DNA from 3 places in the Marichromatium purpuratum 984 genome. Region 3 is predicted to be linked to each of the others. Evidence: predicted binding sites of a transcription regulator. Region 3 holds the regulator's gene; each other region holds the start of a gene.
What was found. The regulator sigma-54, encoded in region 3, starts transcription at its own class of promoters, with help from an activator protein. The targets are predictions, from matches to a motif close to TGGCANGNTNCNTGCTT.

Region 1 (4,335 bases), 300 kb from region 3:
GCGGTCGCCGAGCCGCAGGCGCTCGAAGAGAAAGCGGGCATCCTGCTCGCCGACGCGCACGCAGCCGTGAGAGTCGGGATGACCGGGCAGCCAGCCCTCGTGGAGGAAGTAGTGACCGTGGAACTGGATGGCGTAGGGCATCCATGCCTGCCAGCCGAGCTGGTTGGTGTAGCGCGAGGAGACCTTGTCGGCGTCCTTGGCGAGCACGGCGAAGCGTCCGCGTGGGGTGGGATGACCGGCGCGGCCCGATGAGATCGGGCCGCTGTGCACCGGTGCGCCGTCCTCGATGTAGGTGAAGCGCTGCTCGCCGAGCTCGATGCGGATGGCGCGCCTGGCGGCGGTGCTCGGTCCGCTCGGTGGGCCGGGATCTGTGGCTGGAGATGTCATCGGTGCTGGCGGTTCGGCCGCGAGCGTGACGGTCGCGGTCGTCACGGGCGGGACGTCGGCCGGTTCCGGCGCAGGGCGGTCGGGTGGCGCCGCGCAGCCGCTGCCGAGCAGGGCTGTGGCGAGCAGGATGGTCATGGCGGTGGCGGGATGGGCCGTGTCGCTCGGCTGCTCCATGGGTCGCTCCCTCGGCGTGTCCGCCCGTCTCCGGGGCCGGCGTCCGCCGGGTTGATCTGCGTCGCGCCCCTCCCTGTCCGCGCCGCCCGGCCGCTCATAACACCGAGATCCGCACCTCGTAGACCCCGCCGATCACCACGTACTCGTCCTCGCCCTTGAGTAGGTCGGGGAGCAGCCGGTTGTAGAAGAACACCTTGGGGCGTGGCACCTCGGTTTCGAGGATGTAGTCGCCGAACTCGTCGGCGCGCTCGCGCTCGCTGGTGAAGCTGTTGAGGTTGTTGAGCAGTACGCGATAGCGATGGCGTCCGACCCGCTCGAGGACCTCGTGTTCGTCGATGCGGTTGATCCCGCGATAGAGCCGCAGGTGGGTGTCTGCGGGGGCTCGGCGTCCCAACTCGTACTGGCCATAGGTATAGAGCAGGTCAAGCTGGGACTCGAGCGCGTTGGTGGCGTAGAGCCCCTGGGTGCCGGCGGCGACATAGCGCAGATAGGTCTCGCTGCCGCGTCCGTGCAGCGGACCGGCGTGGTGGCGCGCGAGCAGACCGAAGCGGCTCTCCACCCAGCGCTTGAGCACCGCACCCTCGCGACCGTCGGAGTCGAACGACCAGCCGCGCACCATGCGCTGGTAGTCGGCCTTGGCGCGTCCGCGACGTCCTCGAGTGAGCCCGGCCTCCTCGGGGAGGTCGAGCAAGAAGCGCCAGCGCATGTAGTCCTGAAAGTGACGCGCGCGTGCGCGATGACCGGGGATGGCGTCGAGGTTGCGCAGCAGTGGGGTGTGGAGCGGGGCGATGCCGTCGAGTTCGAGGTCGACGGGATGGTGCTGGTAGGTGAGGCTGCCGAGGATCACCGCCGGCAGGTTGCAGCGGTTGAGCGTGAGTCGGGCGTGTGCCGGGAGCGAGGGTGGCGGCGGGTCGGGCGTCTGGGTCGGTTGTCTGTTGCTATCCATACAGCCCCTGCGGCTTTGTCGTGGATACGACCATCCGGCCTCTGCCCGAGGGGGGTGGTTAATCGAGCCAAATCAATGCGGTAGGTCGTTTTATCGATGTTGGCACGGTGGCTGCTTGAGCCTCCGTGTGGATAACGTCGTGCAACGCTCGCCAAGCGAGCCAATGAGAGGAACCTACCATGGCAACACGGCAATGCGCCATCTACGGCAAGGGCGGTATCGGTAAGTCGACCACTACCCAGAATCTGGTCGCCGGGCTCGCCGAGCTGGGCAAGCGGGTGATGATCGTCGGGTGTGACCCCAAGGCCGACTCGACCCGTCTGATCCTGCACTCCAAGGCCCAGGAGACCATCATGCAGATGGCCGCCGACGCCGGTTCGGTCGAGGATCTGGAACTCGAGGACGTGCTCAAGGTTGGCTTCGGCGACATCAAGTGCGTCGAGTCCGGTGGCCCCGAGCCGGGCGTCGGCTGCGCCGGTCGCGGCGTCATCACCGCGATCAACTTCCTCGAGGAGGAGGGCGCCTACGAGGAGGATCTCGACTTCGTCTTCTACGACGTGCTCGGCGACGTGGTCTGCGGTGGCTTCGCGATGCCGATCCGCGAGAACAAGGCGCAGGAGATCTACATCGTCTGCTCCGGCGAGATGATGGCCATGTACGCGGCCAACAACATCGCCAAGGGCATCGTCAAGTACGCCAGTTCCGGCGGCGTGCGTCTCGCCGGGCTGATCTGCAACAGCCGCAACACCGCCCGCGAGGACGAGCTGATCATGGAGCTTGCCCGTCAGCTCGGCACCCAGATGATCCACTTCGTCCCCCGCGACAACATCGTGCAGCGCGCCGAGATCCGTCGCATGACGGTCATCGAGTACGACCCCAAGTCGGGCCAGGCCGACGAGTACCGCACGCTGGCGCAGAAGATCATCGACAACCAGATGTTCGTGGTGCCGACGCCGATCTCGATGGATGCGCTCGAGGACCTGCTGATGGAGTTCGGCGTGCTCGAGGAAGAGGACGAGAGCATCGTCGGCAAGACCGCGGCAGACGAGGCGGTGGCCTGAGCCCAGTCTCGAGCCATCGCGCGGACGCGCCGCCGTCGGCGACGTCCAGTCCCCCAGCGTTTCTCACCGCGCGACCGTCGGCGGATTGGCCGCGGCGCCGTATAGAGGACACAGCATGTCGAACATGACCCTCGAAGAGACCAAGGCCCTCATCCAAGAGGTGCTCGAGGCCTATCCCGACAAGGCGCGGAAGGATCGCGCCAAGCATCTCGCGGCCAACGACCAGTCGGTCGAGCAGTCGAAGAAGTGCATCATCTCCAACCGCAAGTCGCAGCCCGGCGTGATGACCATCCGCGGCTGTGCCTACGCCGGCTCCAAGGGCGTGGTGTGGGGTCCGATCAAGGACATGGTGCACATCTCCCACGGTCCGGTTGGTTGTGGCGCCTATTCGCGCGCCGGGCGTCGCAACTACTACACCGGCCACACCGGGGTGAACACCTTCGGCACGATGAACTTCACCTCCGATTTCCAGGAGAAGGACATCGTCTTCGGCGGGGACAAGAAGCTCGAGAAGCTGATCGACGAGATCGAGCAGCTCTTCCCCCTGGTCAAGGGCATCAGCGTGCAGTCGGAATGTCCGATCGGGTTGATCGGTGACGACATCGAGGCGGTCTCCAAGAAAAAGACCAAGGAGCACGGCAAGCCGGTGGTGCCGGTGCGCTGCGAGGGTTTCCGTGGCGTGTCGCAGTCGCTCGGTCACCATATCGCCAACGACTCGATTCGCGATCACGTGCTCGGCAATCGCGACGACGAGGCGTTCGCGTCGACGCCCTACGACGTGGCCATCATCGGTGACTACAACATCGGTGGCGACGCCTGGTCCTCGCGCATCCTGCTCGAGGAGATGGGGCTGCGCGTGGTCGCGCAGTGGTCGGGCGACGGCACCCTGCCGGAGATGGAGCTGACCCCCAAGGTCAAGCTCAACCTGATCCACTGCTATCGCTCGATGAACTACATCAGTCGGTACATGGAGGAGAAGTACAGCATCCCGTGGATGGAGTACAACTTCTTCGGTCCGACCAAGATCGCCGAATCGCTGCGCAAGATCGCCGCCTTCTTCGACGAGACCATCCAGGCCAACGCCGAGAAGGTGATCGAGAAGTACCAGGCCGAGTACGAGGCGGTGATCGCCAAGTATCGTCCGCGTCTCGAGGGCAAGAAGGTGATGCTCTATGTCGGCGGGTTGCGTCCGCGTCACGTCATCGGCGCTTACGAGGATCTCGGCATGGAGGTCGTCGGCACCGGTTACGAGTTCGCCCACAACGACGACTACGACCGCACCATCAAGGAAGTCGACAACGCGACCCTGCTCTATGACGACGTCACCGGTTACGAGTTCGAGGAGTTCGTCAAGCGCGTCAAGCCTGACCTGATCGGCTCGGGTATCAAGGAGAAGTACATCTTCCAGAAGATGGGCGTGCCCTTCCGTCAGATGCACTCCTGGGACTACTCGGGGCCGTATCACGGCTACGACGGCTTTGCCATCTTCGCCCGCGACATGGACATGACCGTCAACAACCCCTGCTGGAGCAGCATGCAGGCCCCCTGGCTCAAGCCGGCCGCGGCCGAGACCGAGGCGACCGCCGCCAGCGCCTGATGATCCGTTAGTCCCCAGCGGTCAGCCGCCAGCGACCAGCCCGCCCGGGCTGGTGGCTGGAGGCTGACGGCAGACAGCCCTAGACCTAGATGCCGTCGTCCGCGGATTTGCGGCGCGGCAGGAGCACAAGCCATGAGCCAGACCGTCGACAACATCAAGCCCTGTTACCC
Region 2 (4,335 bases), 400 kb from region 3:
CGACGCCGACGGGGTTGGCGAATGGGGTGGTTGCAGGTTCCTATGCATGCTCCGACTCCAGCGGCAGATAGACGAAGAACACCGTCTCGCCCGGCCGGCTCTCGCATTCGATCAGCCCGCCGTGCTGGTTGATGAGTTCCTGTGCGATGGGTAGCCCCAGTCCGGTGCCACCCTGCTTGCCCGAGACCATCGGGAAGAAGATCTTGTCGCGAATGTCCTCGGGGATCCCCGGGCCATCGTCACGAACCTGGGTCTGCAGTACCAGCCGATACCGACGGCTGCCGATGGTGAACTGACGCAGCACCCGGGTGCGCAGCTCGACCCGGCCGTCCCCTCCAGTGGCGGCTGCGGCGTTGCGCGCGAGGTTGAGGAAGGCCTGAATCAGTCGGTCGCCGTCGCCCATCAGATCGGGGATGCTGGGGTCGTAGTCGCGCACCACCTCGGGTCCGCGCGGGAACTCGGCGAGGATCAGCCCGCGCACGTGTTCGAGCACGTCGTGGATGTTGAGCGCCTCGCGCTGCGGCATCCGATTGGGTCCCAGCATGCGATCGACCAGCGACTGCAGCCGGTCGGCCTCGTCGATGATGATCCGGGTGTATTCACACAGCGCGGGATCGGGCAGCTCCTGCTCGAGCAGCTGGGCCGCACCGCGCAGACCGCCGAGCGGATTCTTGATCTCGTGGGCGAGGCCGCGGATCAGCGCCTGGGTGGCCCGGTGCTGGGTGAGCAGGTGTTCTTCCCGGGTGATGCGCAGCTGACGATCGACCTGATAAAGCTCGACCAGCACGCCCTCATCCGCACCAAAATGGTGCAGCGGCAGGACGGTACAGTTCACCGTCTTGGTGCGCCCATCGGCCACGGTGACATTGATCTCGCGCTCGGTGAAGGGGTGGCGCGAGCGCAGCGCCGCCACCAGCCGGACCTCAACCTGGTTGTCGGGACAGGGCAACAGGTCGGCGGCGGCCTGACCGATCATGTGCCGGGCGCTGGCCTCGAAGAGGATCTCGGCCGCGGGATTGAGGTACTCGAGCCGCAGCTCCCGATCGAACAGCAGCACCGCCATGTTGACGTGATCGAGGATCGTCCGCTCCAGCGAGCGCTTACCGGTGGTTTGAGCTGTCATGGTCCATTTGTACGACTGAATGAGGTCATCCGAGACCGGAAGACGAGACAGGGCCTCCTGTCGTCGAGGAAAAGACTAGCAAGAGACAGGCCAGCACAGCCACATCAGCTGCGGGGAGGAGTGCTCAGAGTTCGCCGGGCGACGCGGCGCGACGCAGCTCGAAGCGGTGTGTCGGGGCGCGGGCGACCAACGCACCCTGCTCGTCACGGATCAGCGCACCAAGACGATGGGGACCGAAGGCCACGCCGTCGAGGGCGAAGCGGGTGGCGCCAGCCTCGATCACCGTCTCGAGCCCATCGAGCACCATCACCAGCCGATGCCCTGGCTGCAGCGTGGGTTCGAGCCCGAGTTCGACGGCGAAGCGATCCTCGCCGCGCATCAACACCGCCTCGTCGACGGGGGAGAGGATCTCGAAGCGCGTATAGGGACCGGAGAAGGGATCGATGGCAGGGGTCGGATCGACGGGGCTGTCGGCGAGACCCGAGGCCGGGGCGTCGACATGGAGATCGAGTCGCTCGGCGGCGGCGGCGGCGGGCCGATCGGAGAAATGCACCCGCCCGTCGGCATCGACCCAGCGATAGACGCCGGCCTGGACAATGAGGCAGGGGAGCAGCAACAGCGGGAGGAGCAGTGCCGACCGAATCATGGCCGAAGCATAGTCCAGCGTTGGGGGGCGCTCAAGCGGGGGGTGCCTGGACGCTGGTGGCGCATCCCTGCGCCGAGGTTGCGACCGCGCGGGATCCCGCGCGGTCGCGACAGCCGATCAGAGGCTGTAGTACATGTCGAACTCGACCGGGTGGGTGGTCATCCGCATGCGGGTGACCTCGTCCATCTTGAGGTTGATGTAGCTGTCGATCAGGTCATCGGTGAACACGCCGCCGACGGTGAGGAACTCACGGTCACGGTCGAGGTTGTCGAGCGCCATCTCCAGCGAGGAGGCGACGGTCGGGATGGCCTTGGCCTCTTCACGCGGCAGATCGTAGAGATCCTTGTCCATGGCATCGCCGGGGTGGATCTTGTTCATGATGCCGTCGAGACCGGCGAGCATCATCGCCGAGAAGGCGAGATAGGGATTGCCGGTGGGATCGGGGAAGCGCACCTCGATGCGACGGCCCTTGGGGCTGGCGCAGTGCGGGATGCGGATCGAGGCCGAGCGGTTGCGCGCCGAGTAGGCGAGCATCACCGGGGCCTCGAAGCCGGGGACCAGACGCTTGTAGGAGTTGGTCGAGGCGTTGGTCAGGGCATTGAGCGCACGCGCGTGCTTGATGATGCCGCCGATGTAGTAGAGGGCCATGTCGGACAGGCCGCCGTACTTGTCGCCGGCGAACAGGTTCTGACCGTCTTTGGCGAGCGACTGGTGCACATGCATGCCGCTGCCGTTGTCGCCGACCAGCGGCTTGGGCATGAAGGTCGCGGTCTTGCCGTAGGCGTGGGCGACGTTGTGCACCACGTACTTGAGGATCTGGTTGGCGTCGGCACGCTTGACCAGAGTGTCGAACTTGGTGCCGATCTCACACTGGCCGGCGGTGGCGACTTCGTGGTGGTGCACCTCGACGCCGACGCCCATCTCCTCGAGGGTCAGACACATGGCCGCACGCAGATCGTTGAGCGAGTCGACCGGGGGCACCGGGAAGTAGCCGCCCTTGACCTTCGGGCGGTGACCCATGTTGCCGTCGCCGAACACCCGCTCGGAGTTCCAGCCGGCCTCCTCGGAGTCGATCTTGTAGAAGGCGCCGCTCATGTCTGCGCCCCAGCGCACGTCGTCGAGCACGAAGAACTCGGGCTCGGGACCGAAGAAGGCGGTGTCGGCGATGCCGGTGGACTTCAGATAGGCCTCGGCGCGCTTGGCCACCGAGCGCGGATCACGCTCGTAGCCGATCATGGTGTCAGGCTCGAGGATGTCACAACGGATGATGAGGGTGCTCTCCTCGGCGAAGGGGTCCATCACCGCAGTCGTGGGGTCGGGCATCAGCACCATGTCCGAGGCCTCGATACCCTTCCAGCCCGCGATCGAGGAGCCGTCGAACATCTTGCCTTCCTTGAAGGCGTCCTCGTCGATCATGCTCGTCGGCATGGAGACATGCTGCTCCTTGCCGCGGGTATCGGTAAAGCGCAGATCCACGAAGGTCACTTCGTTGTCTTTCATCATCTTCATGACATCAGTGGTCATTCGAACGTCTCCAATGCTGAGTGCTGTGTTCTAGATACGGATAAGGCGTTGTCGGCCGAGCAATGCACAAGGCTTGCGCTGGCGTATCAGCGCTCGCACCATCCGGCGCAGCAGCCTAACAGGTCATCGATCGTGCCGCACGACCTGCCGTCCGGGCCGGCAGGCGATGCAGAATTCTGGTTGACCCGGTTGAAGGTCCGGGCTCGGGTCCACGACAAGGACCGCCATCGCGACCGTTCCGCCGGACGACGGGATGATCCTCGCCATCCGATGCCAATCAGGCATGCAACGAGCAAGCCAGAATTTTGAGCGCCCTTGATGAGATCCACCCCAGGTCCCGGTCGCGACGAACACGCGACGAGACGTTGGGATGTACAAACAAGACCTTGGCGACGGCAGGGTTGTGAAATCACCCACTACGGAGGCGGCATCACCTCGGTGGATAGGGGGGGCACCGGGAGCGAGATGCGCACAATCGAGGCGCTCTCACAAGGGAGAGGTGCACCAAAAAAGATCATCAGGCCGCTTTACGCACCAAAATAGGGCAAAATCAGTCACCAAAGAAGACTCGCACCCCCCGGAACAGCGGGTCGTCGGCAAGCGCATCGGCCAGACGTGCGCGCAGTCGCTCGGCATCGGCCCCCTGGCGCAGACAGGCGGCGAGCGGGAAGTACACCTCGATGTCGATGGCACCGTCGAGATAGTGCAACAACACCCGCTGACGCTCGTTGGCCTCGGGGATCGCAGACCAGGCCGAGGCCAGGCGCGCCAGTGCCTCGGCACGCAGCGGCAGCAAGTAACAGGCCGAGAGGTGCTCGTCGTCCTCGGGGTCGATGTGCACGGTGACATCGGCGATCTCGTCGATCTCGCGCTTGAGCCGACGCTCGACCAGGACGCTGATCATGTGACCTTCGGAGACACTGACGTAGGGATCGACCAGCACATGCACGTCGACCGACGCCTGCCCTCCGAGACGGCGGGTGCGCAACATATGGATATCGCGCACGCCGCCGACCGAGCGGATGGTCTGCCTGACCGCGTT
Region 3 (4,335 bases):
GGGGGTGGTCGTTGGCCAGCAGCTCGGCGAGCGTCTCGAGCAGCCGCTTCTTGCTGGCGATCTCGGCACCGCAGCTGACTCGGGCCTCGCTGATCAGGTCTGGACTGAACATCGGTCAAGGCTCCTGGTGGTCGCAGGGACAGGGGCGCTGGGCGGCGACGGTGTCCGGTGTCCATACCGGCGGGTGATCGGGGCGCGTGGTCGTGGTCATGGGGTCTGGGTGTCCTTCGAGTCGTCGGAGCCGGCAGGTGTCGATATCGGCTCGGATCTCAGGGTCTCAATGCAAAACACCCCGAACGGCGCGGTCACGGATCCGTTCGAGGTGTCGGTGCGTCGGTCCGGCGGGTGTCGGGTGTCCCCGACGCCCCGCCGACGCATGGGCCATCAGGCCGTTGCCGGGCTATTCGGTATCGGCCTCGACGTCGGCCTCGGCATCGGCCGCCTTCGGGCCGGGTGCGCTGCGATAGTCGTTCTTCTTCTCCTTGTGGCGCAGGATCTGGCGATCGAGCTTGTCGGTCAGGCCGTCGATCGCGGCATACATGTCTTCATGCACGGAGTCGGCGAAGAGCTTCCCACCATTGATGTGTAGCGTCGCCTCGGCCTTCTGGTCGAGCTTTTCCACACTGAGAATGACGTGGGCATTGGTGACGTGGTCGAAGTGACGCGCCAGGCGTGCGAATTTGCTGTCGACGTAGTCGCGCAGTGCCTCGGTGATGTCGACGTGATGACCCGTCAGATTGATTTGCATCATTGGACTCCTTACAGGGGTTCCAAACAGCCTGCTCATGCCAGGCGTTTGCGCTCGTTCGAGGCTGGAATACCCATGGCCTCGCGGTACTTGGCGACGGTTCGACGCGCGACCTGGATGCCGCGATCGGCCAGTTCGGCCGCGATCTTGCTGTCGCTCAAGGGTTTTCTGGCGGGTTCGGCGGCGATCAGCTTACGAATGAGCGCGCGGATCGCCGTTGATGAACACTCCCCACCAGAAGTGGTGCTGACGTGGGACGAGAAGAAGTACTTGAACTCCAGGGTGCCCCTCGGCGTATGCATGTATTTCTGCGTGGTGACCCGGGAGACGGTCGACTCGTGCAGCTCGAGCGCCTCGGCGACGTCGCGCAGCACCATCGGCCGCATCGCCTCCTCGCCGTGCTCGAAGAACGCCTGCTGCATCTCCACGATCTTGGCGCCCACCCGCAGCACGGTGTCGTTACGGCTCGCCAGGCTCTTGATGAACCAGCGCGCCTCCTGCAGGTGGTTGCGCATGGTGACGCTGTCGCTGCTGGTGTCGGCGCGCCGGATCAGTCTGGCGTAGTCCGCGTTCACCCTCAGTTTGGGTGTGGATTCCGGGTTGAGTTCCACCGACCAGCGACCATTCTGTCTGCGCACGAAGATGTCGGGTACAACGTACTCCGGGGGCTCCTGCGCGATCAAGTCGCCGGGGTGCGGGTTGAGCTGGCAGATCAGCGTGAGTGCACCACGAATCTCGGGCTCGGTCTGCTTGAAGCGGCGCATCAGCGCGGCGATGTCCTTGCGCGGCAGGTGCTCGAAGCCGTCGCGACAGATCGCCAGCGCGAGGTCGCGCTGCGGGGTCTCGGCGGGGAGCTGACGCAGCTGGATCTGCAGGCACTCGGCGAGATCGCGGGCGCCGACCCCCGGGGGATCGAACGACTGCACCCGGTGCACCATGGTGGCGATCTCCTCGAGACTGATCTGATCGTCGCCGATGGTGGCCAGCAGCTCGTCGAGATCGGCCCGAAGATAGCCGCGCGCGTCGATGGCGTCGATCACCGCCTCGGCGATCATCTCGTCGCGCTCGCTCAGTCGGATGAGGTTGAGCTGCCAGATGAGGTGATCGTGCAGGGTCTGGGGGCGGCTCTGGTGGAGGAAGGGGTCGAAGTCGGCGTTCTCGGCGCTGCCCTGGATGCTCGGCGGTAGATAGCCGTCGTAGACATCGGCCCACTGGGTGTCGACCGGGAGCTCATCGGGGATCTCGTTGGTCTCGCCCTGGAGCTCACGCTCGGCGCTGCCCTGCTCATCGCTGGGCGGAGACTCGTGTGCGCCATTGCCACTGTCCTCACCGTTGGCGGCGAAGCGGTCGGCCTCCTCGGCCTCCTCGAGCATCAGGTTGGAGTCCAGCGCCTCCTGGATCTCCTTCTGCAGCTCGAGCGTCGACAGCTGCAGGAGGCGAATCGCCTGCTGCAGCTGGGGCGTCATCGTCAGGTGTTGGCCGAGGCGAAGCTGGATGGTTTGCTTCATGGATCGCCGATGCGTCTTGCGTCTGTCTCTATGCCGGGTCGATGACCGTCCTATGACGATTATAGGTCGGGTGGCAACAAAGGTGCCTGAGTCACGTCAAGCGCGTCCCCTGCCGGGACGCGATGGTCTTCATCTTACCCCCAATATGTAGCAGCGGGGCGCGGATGCTGCTGCCTACATGCTACATGGCGAAGTCGGCACCGAGATAGACGTCGCGTACCTGCTGGTTGGCGAGCAGCTCGTCGGGGCGACCGGCGGCGATCACCTCGCCATTACTGATGATGTAGCCGCGATCGCAGATGTCGAGCGTCTCGCGCACGTTGTGATCGGTGATCAACACGCCGATGCCGCGCTCGCGCAGGTGCGAGACGATCGCCTTGATGTCGCCCACGGCGATCGGGTCGACGCCGGCGAAGGGCTCGTCGAGCAGCATCACCTTGGGGTCGACGGCCAGCGCGCGGGCGATCTCGAGACGCCGACGCTCGCCGCCGGAGAGGCTGAGTGCCAGCGACTCGCCGATATGGGCGATGCCGAGCTCCTCGAGCAGCTGCTCGCAACGCTGCTCGCGCTGCTCGCGGTCGAGGTCGCCGCGGGTCTCGAGGATCGCGAGGATGTTGTCGCGCGCGCTGAGCTTGCGAAACACCGAGGGCTCCTGCGCCAGATAGCTCAGTCCGGCGCGCGCGCGCGCATGCATTGGCATCAGCGTGATGTCGTGCTCGTCGAGGGTGATGCGCCCCTGGTCAGCCGGGATCAGCCCGACGATGAGATAGAAGCAGGTGGTCTTGCCGGCGCCGTTGGGGCCGAGCAGCCCGACCACCTCGCCGGCCTCGACCTCGACGCTCACTCCCCGCAGGACCTCGCGGCTGCGATAACGTTTCTTGAGCTGTTCGGCGCGCAGTACGCTCATCCGTCGACCCCTGTCATGACTCCTCCTCGGGGGTGATGGTGATCCGCACCCGACCGCTGCCACCGGCACGGAAGTGTTCGCGGGCACGGTCGTAGACGATGCGCTCGCTGGCGACGCGGTCCTCGCCCTGGATCAGTACCGCCTCGTCGATCAGCACCAGCTCGTCGCGGTCGGTGTCGAACTCCATGCGTCTGGCGAAGGCGCGGACCTCGCCCTGGTCGTCCTCGAGCAGTTGACGGAAGCGCGCCGGGGTGCCGATGGCGATGATCTGGCGCGGGCGGCGGTCCTCGCGGTGATAGACGGTCATGTGATCGGCGTGCAGGCGCATGCTGCCCTGGGTGACCTCGACGTTGCCGACATAGATGCTGGTGCCCTCGGCCTCGCGTACCTCGACGTCGTCGGCCTCGATATACATCGGTTGCTGGGGGTCGTCATCGAGCGCGTTGGCCGGGTTCCAGCCGAACAACAGCAACAGTGCCAGCAGGCGCAGTGGACGGCTCATGGTTGGGTCTCCTGGGTCGGGGCGAGCAGCATCCGGGTGCGACCGTGGAAGGTGGCGCGCGCCGGCTCGTCGTACCACAGCTGCATGCCGGTGGCGCTCAGCCAGTCCTCGCCGCTGGCCACCCGCACCGGCAGGTCGGTACGGGCATAGGCGCGCTGGTGCCAGACGTTGAGCTGTTCGGTTTCGATGTGCGCGGGTGGGGCCTCGGCGGTGGCGTCGCGCTCGAGATGGACGTCGCCGGTGAGCCGCACCTCCGCGCCGCCCTCGAGCACCAGCCCGTGCTCGGCGCGCGCGCGCCACGGCGGTCCGTCGGACTGGAACAGCTGCATGTGTGGGCGGTCGAGCTCGGAGAGATCCTCGGCGACGAACTGACGCAACTCGGTTGCGCTCAGGCGTCGGCTCGGCGCGCCGCTGGTGTCGGTCTCGAGCGCGGTGAACGCGTGGACCACGTAGTCGGGGACGCGGGGGCGTACGGTGGCCGGTCCCTGCGGCTGGTCGATGCGCTGGACCTGCCACCAGCCCGCGAGCCCGCTGAGGGCGAAGAAGGCGGCGAGCAGGTAGTAGCGCAGCGGCCAGTGCGCGCGGGTGCTCATGGACGCTGTCCGGCCAGTCGCGCCAGCGTCCCCTGGGCGTCCATGATCAGCTCGCAGAACTCGCGTGCGGCGCCGCG

Region 1: nifH (nitrogenase iron protein) is a predicted target of sigma-54. The motif match lies at 1,608-1,624, and genes of this name have one in related genera.
Region 2: glnL (nitrogen regulation protein NR(II)) is a predicted target of sigma-54. The motif match lies at 1,200-1,216, and genes of this name have one in related genera.

Annotation. Positions count from the first base shown of each region.
Region 1 is NZ_CP007031.1:668,695-673,029, forward strand. Features, by position in the region: gene MARPU_RS03040 (L,D-transpeptidase) at 1-561, opposite strand, end outside; gene MARPU_RS03045 (NAD(+)--dinitrogen-reductase ADP-D-ribosyltransferase) at 656-1,507, opposite strand; gene nifH (nitrogenase iron protein) at 1,687-2,568, shown strand; gene nifD (nitrogenase molybdenum-iron protein alpha chain) at 2,684-4,165, shown strand; gene nifK (nitrogenase molybdenum-iron protein subunit beta) at 4,298-4,335, shown strand, end outside.
Region 2 is NZ_CP007031.1:3,748,020-3,752,354, forward strand. Features, by position in the region: gene glnL (nitrogen regulation protein NR(II)) at 41-1,123, opposite strand; gene MARPU_RS16305 (DUF4124 domain-containing protein) at 1,248-1,769, opposite strand; gene glnA (glutamate--ammonia ligase) at 1,887-3,293, opposite strand; gene MARPU_RS16315 (cation diffusion facilitator family transporter) at 3,844-4,335, opposite strand, start outside.
Region 3 is NZ_CP007031.1:364,317-368,651, forward strand. Features, by position in the region: gene MARPU_RS01660 (PTS sugar transporter subunit IIA) at 1-112, opposite strand, end outside; gene hpf (ribosome hibernation-promoting factor, HPF/YfiA family) at 401-748, opposite strand; gene MARPU_RS01670 (RNA polymerase factor sigma-54) at 784-2,256, opposite strand; gene lptB (LPS export ABC transporter ATP-binding protein) at 2,438-3,163, opposite strand; gene lptA (lipopolysaccharide transport periplasmic protein LptA) at 3,177-3,665, opposite strand; gene lptC (LPS export ABC transporter periplasmic protein LptC) at 3,662-4,258, opposite strand; gene kdsC (3-deoxy-manno-octulosonate-8-phosphatase KdsC) at 4,255-4,335, opposite strand, start outside.